One region of the Saccharopolyspora gregorii genome, then DNA from elsewhere that is predicted to be linked to it. Evidence: riboswitches for the same ligand, from Rfam matches in the RefSeq annotation. Region 1 holds a riboswitch; the other holds the start of a gene.
What was found. Region 1 has a riboswitch for cobalamin ahead of H1226_RS07990 (ribonucleoside-diphosphate reductase subunit alpha). Riboswitches for the same ligand answer to the same signal wherever they lie in the genome.
Positions count from the first base shown of each region.

Region 2: linked by a shared signal. The riboswitch ahead of H1226_RS12185 (hypothetical protein) and the one ahead of H1226_RS07990 (ribonucleoside-diphosphate reductase subunit alpha) in region 1 are both predicted to bind cobalamin.

Region 1 covers NZ_CP059556.1:1,806,083-1,813,302, forward strand. The annotation lists gene H1226_RS07990 (ribonucleoside-diphosphate reductase subunit alpha) at 1-1,900, opposite strand, end outside; cobalamin riboswitch at 2,023-2,246, opposite strand; gene H1226_RS07995 (bifunctional metallophosphatase/5'-nucleotidase) at 2,465-4,174, shown strand; gene H1226_RS08000 (helix-turn-helix domain-containing protein) at 4,266-5,633, opposite strand; gene H1226_RS08005 (DeoR/GlpR family DNA-binding transcription regulator) at 5,840-6,601, shown strand; gene H1226_RS08010 (ATP-binding protein) at 6,684-7,220, shown strand, end outside.
Region 2 covers NZ_CP059556.1:2,827,116-2,834,335, reverse strand. The annotation lists gene H1226_RS12195 (MFS transporter) at 1-327, opposite strand, end outside; gene H1226_RS12190 (PLP-dependent cysteine synthase family protein) at 324-1,427, opposite strand; gene H1226_RS12185 (hypothetical protein) at 1,424-2,281, opposite strand; cobalamin riboswitch at 2,436-2,603, opposite strand; gene H1226_RS12180 (DUF3558 domain-containing protein) at 2,815-3,339, opposite strand; gene H1226_RS12175 (2-hydroxyacid dehydrogenase) at 3,582-4,556, opposite strand; gene H1226_RS12170 (GntR family transcriptional regulator) at 4,634-5,305, opposite strand; gene H1226_RS12165 (ribokinase) at 5,328-6,236, opposite strand; gene H1226_RS12160 (dihydrodipicolinate synthase family protein) at 6,229-7,104, opposite strand; gene H1226_RS12155 (Ldh family oxidoreductase) at 7,127-7,220, opposite strand, start outside.

The DNA of each region.
Region 1 (7,220 bases):
GCGCCTCCGGGATCGTGTAGAAGTTCACGTCGATGACGTTGTCCAGCATCCGCACCGCCGTGCGGGTCGTGCGCCGCAGCCGCTCCACGTCCAGGCCCTCGGCCGTCACGTGCCGCGCGAGGTTGATGGAACCGAGGTTGCAGACCGCGACCTCGTCCTCGCTCGTGTTCAGCGTGATCTCGGTGCACAGGTTCGAGGAGTGCACCACGCCCGCGTGCTGCTGCGGCGACCGCAGGTTGCACGGGTCCTTGAAGGTGATCCACGGGTGCCCGGTCTCGAACAGCATCGTCAGCATCCGGCGCCACAGATCCACCGCGCGGACCTGGCGGAACACCTTCAGCTCACCGCGCTCGGCGGCCGCCTCGTACTCCCGGTAGCGCTGCGCGAACGCGGTGCCGTACAGGTCGTGCAGGTCCGGCACCTCGTCCGGGGAGAACAGGGTCCACGGCTCGTCGGCCTCGACCCGGCGCAGGAACTCGTCCGGCACCCAGTTCGCCGTGTTCATGTCGTGCGTGCGGCGCCGGTCGTCCCCGGTGTTCTTGCGCAGGTCGAGGAATTCCTCGACGTCCACGTGCCAGGTCTCCAGGTACGCGCACACCGCGCCCTTGCGCTTGCCGCCCTGGTTCACCGCGACCGCCGTGTCGTTGGCGATCTTCAGGAACGGCACCACGCCCTGCGAGGAACCGTTGGTCCCCTTGATGTGCGCGCCCGTGCCCCGCACCGGGGTCCAGTCGTTGCCGAGCCCGCCCGCGTACTTCGACAGCAGCGCGTTGTTGCTGATGCCGTGGAAGATCCCGTGCAGGTCGTCGTCCACAGTGGTCAGGAAGCAGGACGACAGCTGCGGGCGGGTGGTGCCCGCGTTGAACAGCGTCGGCGTCGAGCACATGAAGTCGAACGAGGAGATCAGGTCGTAGAACTCGATCGCCCGCGCCTCCCGGTCGTCCTCGCGCAGCGCCACGCCCATCGCGACCCGCATGAAGAACGCCTGCGGCAGCTCGAACCGCACCCCGTCCTCGTGCAGCAGGTAGCGGTCGTAGAGCGTCTGCAGGCCGAGGAAGCCGAACGCGATGTCCCGGTCCGCGTCCAGCGCCGCGCCCAGCCGCTCCAGGTCGAAGCGGGCCAGCTCCGGGGCCAGCTGCTCCAGCTCGATGCCGCGGCGCACGTAGTCGGCGAAGTAACCGGCGTAGCGGTCCCGCATCTGCACCTGGTCGGCCTCGGCCGGCTCGCCCGCGACGAAGCTCAGCGCCTCCCGGCGCAGCTTGTCCAGCAGCAGCCGCGACGTCACCAGCGAGTAGTTCGGCTCCGCCTCCACGAAGGTGCGCGCCGCCATCGTCAGCGACTCGGCCAGCTCCGCGGAGCTGATGCCGTCGTAGACGTTGCGCCGCACCTCGCGCAGCACCTGGTCGGCGCGCACGTCGTCGAGGTCCGAGCAGGCCTGCTCGACGACGGTCGACACCCGCTCCCAGTCCAGCGGCACCCGGGTGCCGTCCGGCGCGGTCATCTCCAGGACGGGCGCGGCGTCCTCGGTCCGCCGCGCCTCGGCTTCGCGGGCCTGCGCGTGCTCCTCCCGGTAGAGCACGTAGGCGCGGGCGACGCCGTGGTGCCCGCCGCGCATCAGCGCCAGCTCCACCACGTCCTGGATCTGCTCGATGTGCACCAGGCCCTCGGGGCCGGCGTGGCGCAGCACTCCCTGCGCGGCCTGCTCCGTCAACTCCGCGACGACCTGGTGCAACCGCGACGACGACGCGGCCGAATCCCCCTCGGCCGCCAGGAACGCCTTGGTCAACGCCACGGAGATCTTCGTTTCGTCCCAACCGGAAACGGTTCCGTCGCGCCGCAGCACCCGCACTCCTGCCGGTACCACCGCGGTCGCTGACGGCCGGGTCGTGGACTCGGTCACTGGCTCTCTCCTCGCAAGCTCGGACACCTGCCCGGAACTCCTCGGAACGCGCCAGGACCCGCGGCGCGCACGGCACCGCTCGTCCCACGACCCTCCCGCGAGGTCCCGGACGGCGCGCACCCCTCGTGCGCGCACCGATGGCAGGTCTTCGGACTCACGGGCGACCGGTGCTCGGCACCGGGCCTACTGGCCGTCGCTTCCCGGACGCCGAGCGTCCAGTGCTGCACCACCGGGAGGTGGTGACGGCGGTCGTTCCCGTTCACCGCTGCGGGGCAGTCCCGGATTCGCACCGGGTTCCCTGTTGTCACGCCGGGCGGACCGGCGAACCATCAGCGGGCGCCACACTACATCTTGGGTTCGGCGGTGATCCGGACCCCATCATCATCGGCGTGGCGGTGCCGGTGCGGAGGCGCTCGGTAGTCGTCCGCGCACTCCTCGGCCGCATCCTGCCCGGCCGCGGGCGGCTCCGCACGACCGCGAGGTGTGACGCGGAATCGGTGGTGGTCGGCAGCGGGCCCGGGCAGACTGCCTCCCGAGATCACCACCTGGGAGGAAGACCGAACCATGCGTGCCCACCGCGTGCGACGCGGACTCGCCGTCGCCGCCACCGCACTGGCCACCGCGGCCACGGCCACCGGGGCCACCGCCGGCGCCGCGCCGCAGGACCCGCCCGCGACCACCGACGTCCGGCTGATCACCTTCAACGACCTGCACGGCAACCTCGAACCGCCCACCGGGTCCTCCGGGCAGATCGAGCTCGACGACGGCCGGACCGTCGACGCCGGCGGCGCCGCCTACCTCGCCACCCACCTGCAGCGGCTGCGCGACGAGGTGCCGAACTCGCTGGTCTTCTCGACCGGCGACAGCGTCGGCGCCTCGCCGGTGAACTCCGCGCTGTTCCACGACGAACCCACCGTCGACTTCCTCAACTCGCAGGACGTGCGCGGCCACGTCGTCGGCAACCACGAGTTCGACGAGGGCTACCAGGAACTCCAACGGCTGCAGACCGGCGGCTGCCACCCGCAGGACGGTTGCGAGTTCCGGGATTCCTTCGCCGGCGCGGACTTCCCGTACCTCGGCGCCAACGTCACCTTCGAGGACGGCGGTGCCCCCGCGCTGCTGCCGTTCACCGTGCAGGTCTCCGGCGGGGTGCCGATCGGCGTGATCGGCGCGACCCTGCAGGACCTGCCCGACGTGGTCAGCCCCGAAGCGGTGCGCGGACTCCGGTTCGGCGACGAGGTCGAAGCCATCGACCGCACCTCCGACGCGCTGGAGCGCTTCGGCGTCAAGGCGCAGGTCGTGCTGCTGCACCAGGGCGATGAAGCCGACGGCGGCGGCCCGAACTCCTGCCAGGTCACCCCCGGCGGCCCCGCGAGCCGCATCGCGGAACAGGTCTCCCCGCAGGTCGACGCCGTGTTCAGCGCGCACAGCCACCAGCAGTACACCTGCACCGCCACCGACCCGGCGGGCGACCCGCGTCCCCTCGTGCAAGGCGCCTCCTACGGCAGGCTGCTGTCGGTGCTGGACCTGCGCGTCGACCGCGACACCCGCGAAGTGGTGCGGGAGAGCAGCACCGCGCGCAACGAGGTCGTGACCCGCGACGTCGAACCCGACGCCGAGACGGCCGCGCTCGTCGAGGAAGCCCGCGCGAAGGCGGCGCCGATCGCGAACCGCGCCGTCGGCACCGCCACCGGCGACCTGCTGAAGACCCCGGCGCCGTCCGGGGAATCCGGCCTCGGCAGCGTCATCGCCGACGCGCAGCTCGCCGCCACCCGCGACACGGGGGCGCAGCTCGCGCTGACCAACCCCGGCGGGGTGCGCGCCGACCTGCCGCACGCCTCTTCCCCGGCGGGCGAAGGCGACGGCGTCATCACCTACGGCGAAGCGTTCGCGGTGCAGCCCTTCGGCAACACCATGCAGACCATGACCCTCACCGGCGCGCAGCTGCGGGACGTGCTGGAGCAGCAGTGGAGCCCGGAGGGCGAGAACGTGCTGCAGGTGTCGGCGGGCCTGCACTACGAGTACTCGCGGTCCGCGCCCATCGGGTCGAAGGTCTCCGGGCTCACCCTCGACGGCGCACCGGTGGACCCGGCCGCGCCGTACCGGGTGGCGGTGAACAACTTCCTCGCCGGCGGCGGGGACGGGTTCAGCGGCTTCACCGAGGGCACCGACGTCGCGGGCGGGCCGGTGGACCTGGACGCGCTGCTGGGCTACCTGGCGGAGCACCCCGACGTGGTGCCGCCGGCGCCGGACCGCATCACCGCGAAGGATTGAGCCGAGGTCCCGGCGGCGCACCTCGCGCCGCCGGGACCTCCTTCCGCACGGCCACTTCCTCCCGCCGTTCCGCCGGAGGTCCGCCGCACCGTCAGCGGGGGACCGGCCGGGGTGCGATGACCCCGTCGATGCCGAGCGCCAGCTCCTCCGCGCAGTCGCGCCAGGCGTGGCGCGCGCCCACCAGCTCCGCGCAGCGGCGGCGCAGCCCGGCGAGCCTGCCGCGCAGCCGGGCGCTGCGCACCCCGCCGGCCAGCAGCACCGCCCGGCGCCCGTGCCGCACCGCCGACGCGTGGTCGCCGAGCGCGAACTTCGCCTCCGCCAGGCTCGCCAGCTCGAACACCGCGGACCGCACCTCCCCGGGCGCGCGGGCGGCCACCGCCCGGGACAGGTGCAGCGCCGCGGATTCGTGCTCGCCCACCACCAGCTGCACCGAGCCGGTCAAGCCCAGCACGTCCGCTTCCCCGAACCAGCGGAACATCGGGTAGTCGGCCTCGATCTCGGCGGTGGCGTGCAGCGCGCGCCCCTGGTCGAGCATCCGCCGCACCGAGCCGCGGCGTTCGCCGTGCGCCGCAGCCCACGCCGAGTTCAGCTGCAGCACCGAGCTCACCAGCGGCGAGGCTTCGGCCCGGATCGACCCCAGCTGGAACAGCTTCAGCGCCGAGTTCGGATCGCCGAAGTCCAGTTCGGCGCGCCCCGCCGCGTACAGCGTCCGCGCGATCGCCAGCGGATCCGCCCCGTCCCGGCCGAAGTCCAGCGCCCGCCCGTAGTGCGCGTTCCCGCTGGCGAGCAGCCCGTTCTCCACCGCCGTCCAGCCCGCGGTGGCGTGCAGCTTGCACAGCGCGCCCAGCAGGTCGCTGCGCACCGCCTCGCTCATCGAGGCCTCCAGCATCCGCTCGGCGCGCCGGGCGGCGGCCGCGACGGTGCCGTACTGGCCGACTCCGCCGTAGCGCTGGTCTATCTGCCGCAGCGAACCCATCAGCACGTCGAGCGCCGCGACGTCGGAGCTGCCGACCCGGCCCGGCGGGGTCGGCGGCAGCTCGCCGAACCGGCGCAGCTCGGCGGCGAACAGGTCGGCGGAGCCGGACACGTCGACCTCCGCGCCCAGCACCAGCGAACCGGCGTAGGACAGGAAGCGGCGGCGTTTCGCCTTCTCGTCCTCCTCGACCGCCGGGTCGGTGCCCTCCGCGGCCGGGTCCGGTTCCCCGGCCATGCCCATCCAGCCGCGCGGTATCCCGAGCCCGGTGGCTATCCGGGCCAGCAACTCGTAGCTGCGCACGGCGCGGCCGTTGAGCACGTCGCTGACCTCGCTCTGGGCCTGCCCGGTGAGCTGGGCGATGCGGCTCTGCGAGACGCCGTGCTCGCGCAGCACCCGGTAGACCGTGCCGATGTCGCGCACCGCCAGGGCGTCGCGGACTTCCGCGCTCCGCCAGACCGCCGGCGGAATGTCCTCTGTTGACACCAGGCCACCGTATACTGAAAGTGATCAATTGAGTGCGTAGAGTGAAAAGATCACCGGATCGGAGCGCCGGTGGACGGCAACCGGCGGCCGTTCCGCCGAATGCCACTCGAAGCAACACGAAACAACATCCCGCCATTGTGCCGCGCTGATCGTCGCCGGTAGCCTCGCCGGGCGGGGACTTCACGGGGGCGGGAAGCGAGACGCGGATGTACGCCGAGGAACGGCACTGGGCGATCTTGGAGCTGGCGCGGAAGGAAGGCCGGGTCGACGTGGCGGCGCTCGCATCGCGCTTCGACATGACCACGGAGACCGTGCGCCGCGACCTGACCGTGCTGGAGCGCCGCGGCGTGCTGCGCAGGGTGCACGGTGGCGCGATCCCCGTGGAGCGGCTGGGATTCGAGCCGAACGTGCCCGCCAGGGACTCGGTGATGACCGCCGAGAAGAACCGCATCGCGAAAGCGGCGCTGGAACTGGTGCCGGACGAGGGCGCGATCCTGCTCGACGCCGGCACCACGGTCGCGCGGATGGCGAACATCCTCCCCGTCGACCGGGAACTGACCGTGGTCACGCACTCGCCGACGACGGCGCTCACCCTCTCCGGCCGCGGCAACATCACCCTGATGCTGGTCGGCGGCAGGCTGCGCGGCCGCACGCTGGCGGCGGTGGACGGCTGGGCGCTGCACGCGCTCGGCGACATCTACGTGGACGTGGCGTTCATGGCGACCAACGGGCTGTCCCTGGAACGCGGCCTCACGACACCGGATTCGGCCGAGTCGATGGTGAAGCGGGCGGCGATCTCGGCGGCGCGGCGCACCATCGTGCTCGCCGACCACACCAAGATCGGCAACGACCACTTCGCGCGGTTCGGCGACCTCGCCGACGTGGACACGCTGATCACCGACGACGGCATCGACGAGCAGGTGGCGGAGGAACTCCGGCGCGCGGGGCCACGCGTCGAGGCGGTCTGACCGCCCGCCGCGCGAACCCGCCGCGCGGCACCGCAGCATTCGGCATTCCGTACGCCTGGGGGCGGACCGGGAGGAACCCCGCATGGTGGCTGACCAAGGCGTGCAGAGCGGCCCGCCGGGCCGGCTGGTCGGACGCGAGCCCGAGCTCGCGCGGATCGCCGACGCCGCCCGGGCCGCGCGGGGCGGTTCGGGCCGGGCCGTCCTGCTGCGCGGGCCGGCGGGCATCGGCAAGACCGAGGTGTTGTTCAGCGCCCTGGCCGAACTCGACGGCCGCGCCACCCGCGTCCTGTTCGCGCACTGCCCGGAGACCGGCACCGGTGCCTACGCGGCCGTGCGCGCGCTGCTGGCGCCGGTGCACGACCCGGAGCCGACCGGCAGCGCCCGCCTCGCACTGCCCGCCCTCTCCCCGGAGCGCGCCGGGGACGGCGCCGCGACCGGCACCTACGCCGTGCTGCACGGGCTGCACTGGCTGGTCGCCGACCTCACCGGCGACGGGCCGCTGGTGCTGGCCGTCGACGACGTGCAGTGGTGCGACGAGAACTCCCTGCGGTTCCTGGCCTTCCTGCTGCGCCGCGCCGAGGAACTGCCGCTGCTGGTGCTGCTGGCCCAGCGCACCGGG
Region 2 (7,220 bases), 1.0 Mb from region 1:
GAGGATCGCGGCGGCGAACAGGCCGGGCAGCGTGGTGAACACGGCGAACAGGCCGAACGACACCACGCGCAGCGCGCAACCGGCGATGATCATCGGCCGGCAGCCGAGCCGGTCCGCCGCGGTGCCGCCGAGCAGGAACATGCCCTGCTGGCTCAGGTTCCGCACCCCGAGCACGAGCCCGACCACGGCGGCGCCGTAGCCGAGGTTCCCGCTCATGTACGCGGCCAGGAACGGCATCAGCATGTAGAAGCCGACGTTGATGCCGAACTGGTTGATCACCAGCAGCTTCGCCGCCGGGGACAACCGGGCGAACGCGGCGCGGTTCACGGCCGCACCTCGCAGACCGGGCATTCCGCCGGGCCGTCGGCTCGCCGGGCACACGGATCGACCACCTTGCGCGACCTCCTCCACGTCGTTCTGCTGTCCACTTCGGACGGTATGCCGTCCGCGTCCACCGGTTCGGCGGCGGGTTCCGGGAAGTCCTGCGCGGCGAGGAAGTCCGGGTCGTAGATCGTCCCCCAGTAGCGGTGCGGCCCGTCCGGGAACACCGCGGCCACCTGGTCCGCGCCGAGCTCCCGGGCGCACCAGGACGCCACCAGCGCCACCGCGCCGGTGCTCCAGCCGCCGGTGACGAACGCGCCGGCGGCGAGCCGGTGGCAGGCCGCGACGGACTCCGCCGCGCCGACCAGGTGCACCTCGTCGAACGCCGCGTAGTCCACGTTGCCGGGGTGGATGCTGCTGCCGAGGCCGCGCATCAGGCGCTTCGCCACCGGGTCGCCGAACACCGCGGACCCCGCCGCGTCCACCCCGACCAGCCGCACCCCGGGGGCGCGCTCGCGCAGCGCCCGCGCGATGCCGGCGCTGTGCCCGCCGGTGCCGACGCTGCACACCACGACCTGCGCGTCCGGCAGCTGGTCCAGCAGTTCGTGGCCGAGCGCGCGGTAGCCGGTGACGTTGTCCGGGTTGTTGTACTGGTCCGGCCAGTACGCCCCGGGCAGCTCGGCCAGCAGCTCCCGCACCCGGTCCAGCCGCGCGCGCTGCCAGCCGCCCACCGGGTGCGGGTCGCGCACCAGCTCCACCCGCACCCCGTGCGCGGTGAGCAGCGCGCGGGTCTGCCCGTCGAGCTCCGCGTCGGCGACCACGACGACCGGGTGGCCCAGCGCGGTCCCCACGTACGCCAAGCCGATGCCCAGGGTGCCGCTGGTGGACTCGACGACCGTCCCGCCGGGGCGCAGTTCTCCGCGGGCCCGGGCCCCGGTGAGCATGGCGTGCGCGGCGCGGGCCTTCATGCCGCCCGGCGCGGTGCTCTCCAGCTTCGCCCAGAAACCCGGGTGCGGGAACGCGATCGGCGCGGCGACCCGCAGCAGCGGGGTGCCTCCGATCAGATCCAGGGCCGAGTCGCAGCGGGCGGGCGCGCGACCCGTCACCGCACGACCTCGGTGGCGCGGGCGGCCTCGTAGGTGTGGATCGTGGTGTCCTCGCCGGAGAGCCAGAAGAACGGGTAGGGCTCCGCCGACAGCGCGCGCACCGGGCCGCCGAGCAGTTCCCGCAGCACCGCGGATCCGGTCTGCGCGAACAGGGTCAGCGGCAGGTCGCGGGCCGCGCAGGTCGCGGCGATGTCGTCGAAGGTGCCGTTGCCGAGGACCATGCCGGAGGCCAGCACCGCGTCCGCGCCGTCGATCGCGGCGGCGTGGTCGGTGCGGATCGGCTCGTCCCACTCGGTGCGGCCGCCCTTGAGGTCGCAGGGCACGTAGTCGAGGCCGCGGTCCCGCAGCGCGGCGAGCAGCGAGTTCACCACGCCGATCACCGCGACCCGGCCGCCATCGGGGACCGCGGTGATCGCGGCGACCGCGCGGGCGCGGGCGGTGGACTTGGCCAGCGAGTCGCCCGCCGGGATCACCACCTGCCGGGACAGCGGGTGCGCGGGGTGCGGGGTGAGCGCGGCGAGGTAGGCGTCCAGCGCCGCGACCCGAACCGGCAGCAGCGGGTGCCGCAGCAGCTCGGCCGCGGTGCGTCCCACGGCGTCGCGCACCGCGTCCTCGTCCAGGGCGCCGGGTTCGACGGCGCACGAGCCGACGGCGTCGGCGATCCGGACGCTGAGCACGGTGTTGGTGTAGCCGGTGCCGCGGCCGGTGTGCCGGGCGGCCTGCACGGTCAGGAACGCGACGGCGGCGGAGAGCTCCGCCGGGCCGTTCCCGCCCGCATCGCGGACGTGACCGGACAGCGCGGACTCGACCAGCGAGTCCACGTAGGACTGATCAGTGGTGGTGGCAGGACGCACGTGTCTCCCCGAGCTGGAACCGGAACGGAACGCACAGCGGCGGGACGAACCCGCGGGGACGACTAGTGTCCGATGTGGACGGTTTGCCGGACTTCCCGGCGCGATGCGGCGATGCGCGACACCACGTACCTCCTCCGGGGCTCCGCGACCCCGCACGAATCGGCACGACGGTGCCAGTCTCCTGGCTCGCGGATCGGCACCGGCCTCCGGCCTTCCCGCCGGGGACCGGCAGTGGCTCGGGTGGAGGACGACTCCCCGCTCACAGTGGCGGGACCGCGCCGGATTCGCACCGGCTTCCTGCACACCGTCGTTCGAACGGCTCAGAAGTTCGCAGCCCCGGTGGCCGATGTCAAGGCCGCGGCCACCGCCCGGAACCCGCACCGCGGTCGGCGGAACCGGTGTCGCCGCAGGTGGCGGACACCGGCGCACGCATCGCCGTTCGCGAATATGACATCGGCGACTCCGGCTCCCGCGCCCGGTGCTGCCACCCCACCGGACGCGGGATCACCGCGACCTCGCCGTGCGCCCGGCGGCTAGGCGGCGGGCCAGGAGGGGACGGCCGCGTCGAGGGCCCGCTCCGCCAGCTCGCACGGGTCGGCGGTGGCACCGCTGGGGATCTTCGACTTCGCCGACACCGCCTGGTCCGCATCGGCGGCCACGACCAGTTCGCAGGTGCCGTCGGCCTTCGGGTCGCCGGAGTTCGCGCGCACCGCCGGGTGCCCGCCGATGGTCAGCTCGCCGAAGTCGGAGTACTCCTCGGCCGCGTCCTGGAAGTCCTGCAGCGACCGGTCCGCGACCACGCCGACCTCCAGCCGCACGCTGTCCCGCGGGGTGCTCCAGGTGCACGCGCCCGCGTCCTCCTTGCCGCCCAGGTGGAATCCCAGCTCGTGAACCGTCTGCTCGGGCACCAGGTCGCAGGGCTTCTCCCCGCTCGCGTCCTTCGGGGAGTCGACCTGCACGCCGCCGCATCCCGCCAGCGACAGCGCGGCGACGACGGCCAAGCCGACCGAACCGAGCCGAACCGCGCCGATGCGGGGCACCGCAACCTTCTCGTTCACACTCATCACGCCTGCCGTTGATCCGGTCCGGATCGGGTCGATCCGGAGAACTCGCGCCCTCCCCGCTGGACGCGTCGATCATGTCCCGCGCGTCCAGCGAGTGGCTCCGGCAGCAACGCGGCTTCGGCCGTACCGCCCAGGAATCGAGCGACCGGCCCGGCGCACCGGCTGCCCCGAGCGGACCCGGACCACCGGCGGCCCCGGCCCCGAAAACGGCTCCCGATGACGAGAACCCGCCAACTTCAGCGGGGGCGCGGCTCGACCCCGTTGACCACGTCGGCGGGCCGCTCCCCGGACAGCACGGCGGCGAGCTTCGCGAACAATTTCCCGCGGAGGTTGTGGTAGGCGTCCCAGGTCACGCCCGCGGTGTGCGGGTTGAGCAGCACGTCCGAGCGGCCCCGCAGCGGCGAGTCCGCGGGCAGCGGTTCCTGCTCGAACACGTCCAGCGCCGCGCCCGCCAGCTGCCCGGAATCCAGGGCCCGCACCAGCGCCCGCTCGTCCAGGACGCCGCCACGCCCCGCGTTGAGCACGTAGCCGCCGCGCCGCATCCGCGCCAGCAGCTCGTCGCCGACCAGGCCGTGCGTGGCGGTGTTCAGCGGCAGGTGCAGGCTCAGCACGTCCGACGCGGCCACCGCCTCGGCCAGCGGCAGGTACTCCCGGCCCGGCTCGGACGGCACCGGGTCGTGCACCACCACCCGGGCGCCGAAGCCGTCCAGGCGGCGGGCCACCGCGCGGCCGATGTTGCCGAAGCCGAGGATCCCGACCGTCAGCGCCGCCAGGTCGCGGCCGCGCAACCCCTCCGGCCCCCAGCCGCCGGATTCCACCTTGCGGTGCCCGGCCGCGTAGTGCCGCAGCAGGAACAGCAGCGAACCGACCGTCCAGTCGGCGACCGCGTCGGCGTTGAACCCGGGCAGGTTCGCCACCGGGATGCCGCGCTCGGCCGCGGCGAGGTGGTCCACGCCGTCGAAGCCGACCGCGACGGACTGCACGAGCTCGCAGCGCGGCATCGCGTCCAGCAGCTCGGCGCCGATCCGCCGCTCCTTCTCCAGCGGGGCCAGCACGATCGTCGCGGTGGCCAGCGCGTCCAGGTGGTCGGCGGGGTCCTGCGCCGGCCCGATCTCGGTGATCCGCAGCCCGGGCAGGTCCGGCAGGTGCTCGCGCAACGACGCCTCGGTGATGTCGTTGAGGTCGTAGAAGCTGACGATGTGACCGGTCATGGTTCCTCTCTCGGGGTGTTCCGGGCGCGCGGAACCCGCTCCCCGCCGGTGGCGAGGAGCCGGGTTCCGCGTGGGTGTCAGGAAGTGGCGGCCCAGATGCGCTGGAGCGCGGCGAGCATCCGCTCCTCGGAGCCCGCCAGGTGCGCGGTGAGCAGCGAGGTGGCGCGCCCCGCATCGCCGTCGGCGATCGAGGACCGCAGCTGCTCGTGCGCGGTGCACACCGGGCCCAGGTCCTCGTCCTCGCTGTTGGTGACCGCGAGCATGCTGGCGAACAGCGGCTCGATCTGCAGCCAGATGGTCAGCAGCCTACGGTTGCCGCTGGCCTCGTAGATGCCGCGGTGGAACCGCAGGTCGTGCTCGGCGAACTCGGCGGCCCGGGGCGGCGTGGCCGTCTCGGACATGCCGCGCAGCCCGCGGAGCATGCCCGCCTCCGAGCGCTGCTCGCCGAGACCGATGGCGCTGGTCACGGCGAGCGTCTCGATGGCCTGCCGGATCGCGTAGAGCTCGCGGACGTCCGCGGCGCTCAGCCCGACCACGTGCACCCCGCGGCGCTGCGGTTCGACCAGGTTCTCCAGCCGCAGCAGCTTCAGCGCGTCGCGGACCGGGCCCCGGCTGACGTCGAAGCTCTCCGCCACGGAGTCCTCGACGAGGTGCGTGCCCGGCGGGATCTCCCCGCGCACGATCCGGTCCCGGAGCGTGCGGGCCAGCCGCTCCCCGAGCGAATCCGCGCGGACGAGCGAGTCGGACATGCATCCTCCCTCGATCACATCGTCAACCGTGGACAATAGTGGTCGCCGCCAGCAGCTCGGTCACCTCGTGCCGGTGCGGCATGCCGCCCGCGCCCGCCCTGGTGACGCTGAGCGCGGCGGCCGCGGCGGCGACCCGGGCGGCTTCGGGCAGCGCGGCCCCTTCCGCGAGGAGCGCGCCGAGCGCCCCGGCGAAGGTGTCCCCGGCGCCGGTGGTGTCCACGGTGGACACCGGCACGGCGGGCACGCGCCCGAGCGAGCGGCCGTCGGCGGCGAGCTCCACTCCGCGCTCCCCGACCGTGACCAGCACCGACCGCCCGCCGGTGGACAGCGCGCGCGCCGCGGTGGCCGGGTCCCGCTCACCGGTGAGCTCGGCGGCCTCGTGCTCGTTGGGCACCAGCACGTCCACCGCGTCGAGCAGTGCGGCGGGGAACGCCCGCACCGGGGCCGGGGTGAGCACGACGGTGCGGCCCAGCCCGGCGGCTTCGACGAGCACCGGCACCGGCACCTCGCCTTGCAGCAGCAGCACGTCCGCGGTCGCGATCGCCGCCCCGTCCGCGGCGCTGAGCCCGGTGAACTCGTCGTTCGCGCCGCCGCAGAAGACGATCGTGTTCTCCCCGGCGGCGTCCACGGTGATGTCGGCGGTGCCGGTCGGCGCCGAGGTGCGCAGCACGCCGGACAGGTCGAGCCCGTCGGCCGCCAGCCGCCGCGCGAGGAAGTCCGCTTCGCCGTCCGCGCCGACGCGCGCGCGGAAGTCGACGGTCGCGCCCATCCGGGCGGCCGCCACCGCCTGGTTCAGCCCCTTGCCGCCGGCGAAGCGGTCCCGGCCGAGACCGCGCACCGTCTCCCCCGGCAGCGGCCTGCGCTCGACCCGGACCACGGTGTCCACGTTGGCGCTGCCGAGCACGCACACGCGCCCGCCGCGCTCAGCCATGGGCGGCGACCGCGCGTTCCAGTTCCGCGCGGCCGGCGGCGCCGACCGGGTCGAGCGCCATCCGGCTGGTGCCCGCGTCGACTCCCTGCAGCGCCAGGCCGGCCTTCATCCGCTCCGGGTCGCCGCGCACCGCCTCCACCGCGAGGTCGACGCCGTCCTGCGCCCGGGACACCGCGTCCGGGTCCCCGGCGGCGACGGCGTCGGCGGCCGCCACGAACGGCTTGGGCAGCACCGAGGCGACCCCGGAGACCACGCCGTCGATGCCGCGCGCGGTCACCCGCGCGATGTCCCGATCACCACCGGTGAAGATCTGGAAATCCGCCGGGACCGCGTGCCGGTAGGCGGCGACCGCGTCCAGCGTCTCCCCGCTGATCTTTGCGCCGACGACCGCGGGCAGCGCGGCGATCCGGCCCAGCAGCTCCGGTCCGACGGCGTTGCCGGTGCGATCGGTGAACAGGTACGCGTACACGTCGAGCCCGTCGGCGTCGGCGGTGGCGGACCGGAAGAACTCCACGATCGCCTCGTCCCCGGCGGGCAGGTAGTACGGGGTGAGCACCGCGACCGAGGTGGCGCCGAGCTCGCGGGCGTCGGCGATCAGCGCCCGCACCTGGAACGCGCTCGGCGCGCCGACGTGCACGACGACCCGCTTGCCGCGCAGCACTTCCAGGCTCAGCCGCGCGAGGTCGTGCCGCTCCTGCTCGGTCAGCGACGGGAATTCGCCGGTGGTGCCGAGCACGAACGCCCCGTCGGTGCCGGAGGCGGCGATGAACTCGAGGATGCGGCGGGAGGCCGCCAGGTCCACCGACCCGTCCGCGGCGAAGCCGACGGGGGCGGCGGTGAGGATGATCGGCCGGTTCGGCGCGGTCATGTCGGTCCTTTCGGGTGGGAGGTCAGGACAGGCTGGTTTCGAGGGCGGCGAGCTCGGCGAGGGTGCCGGGCGGCAGCGAGACGGTGGCCCCGGCCCTGCTGCGCCGTTCCAGGTCG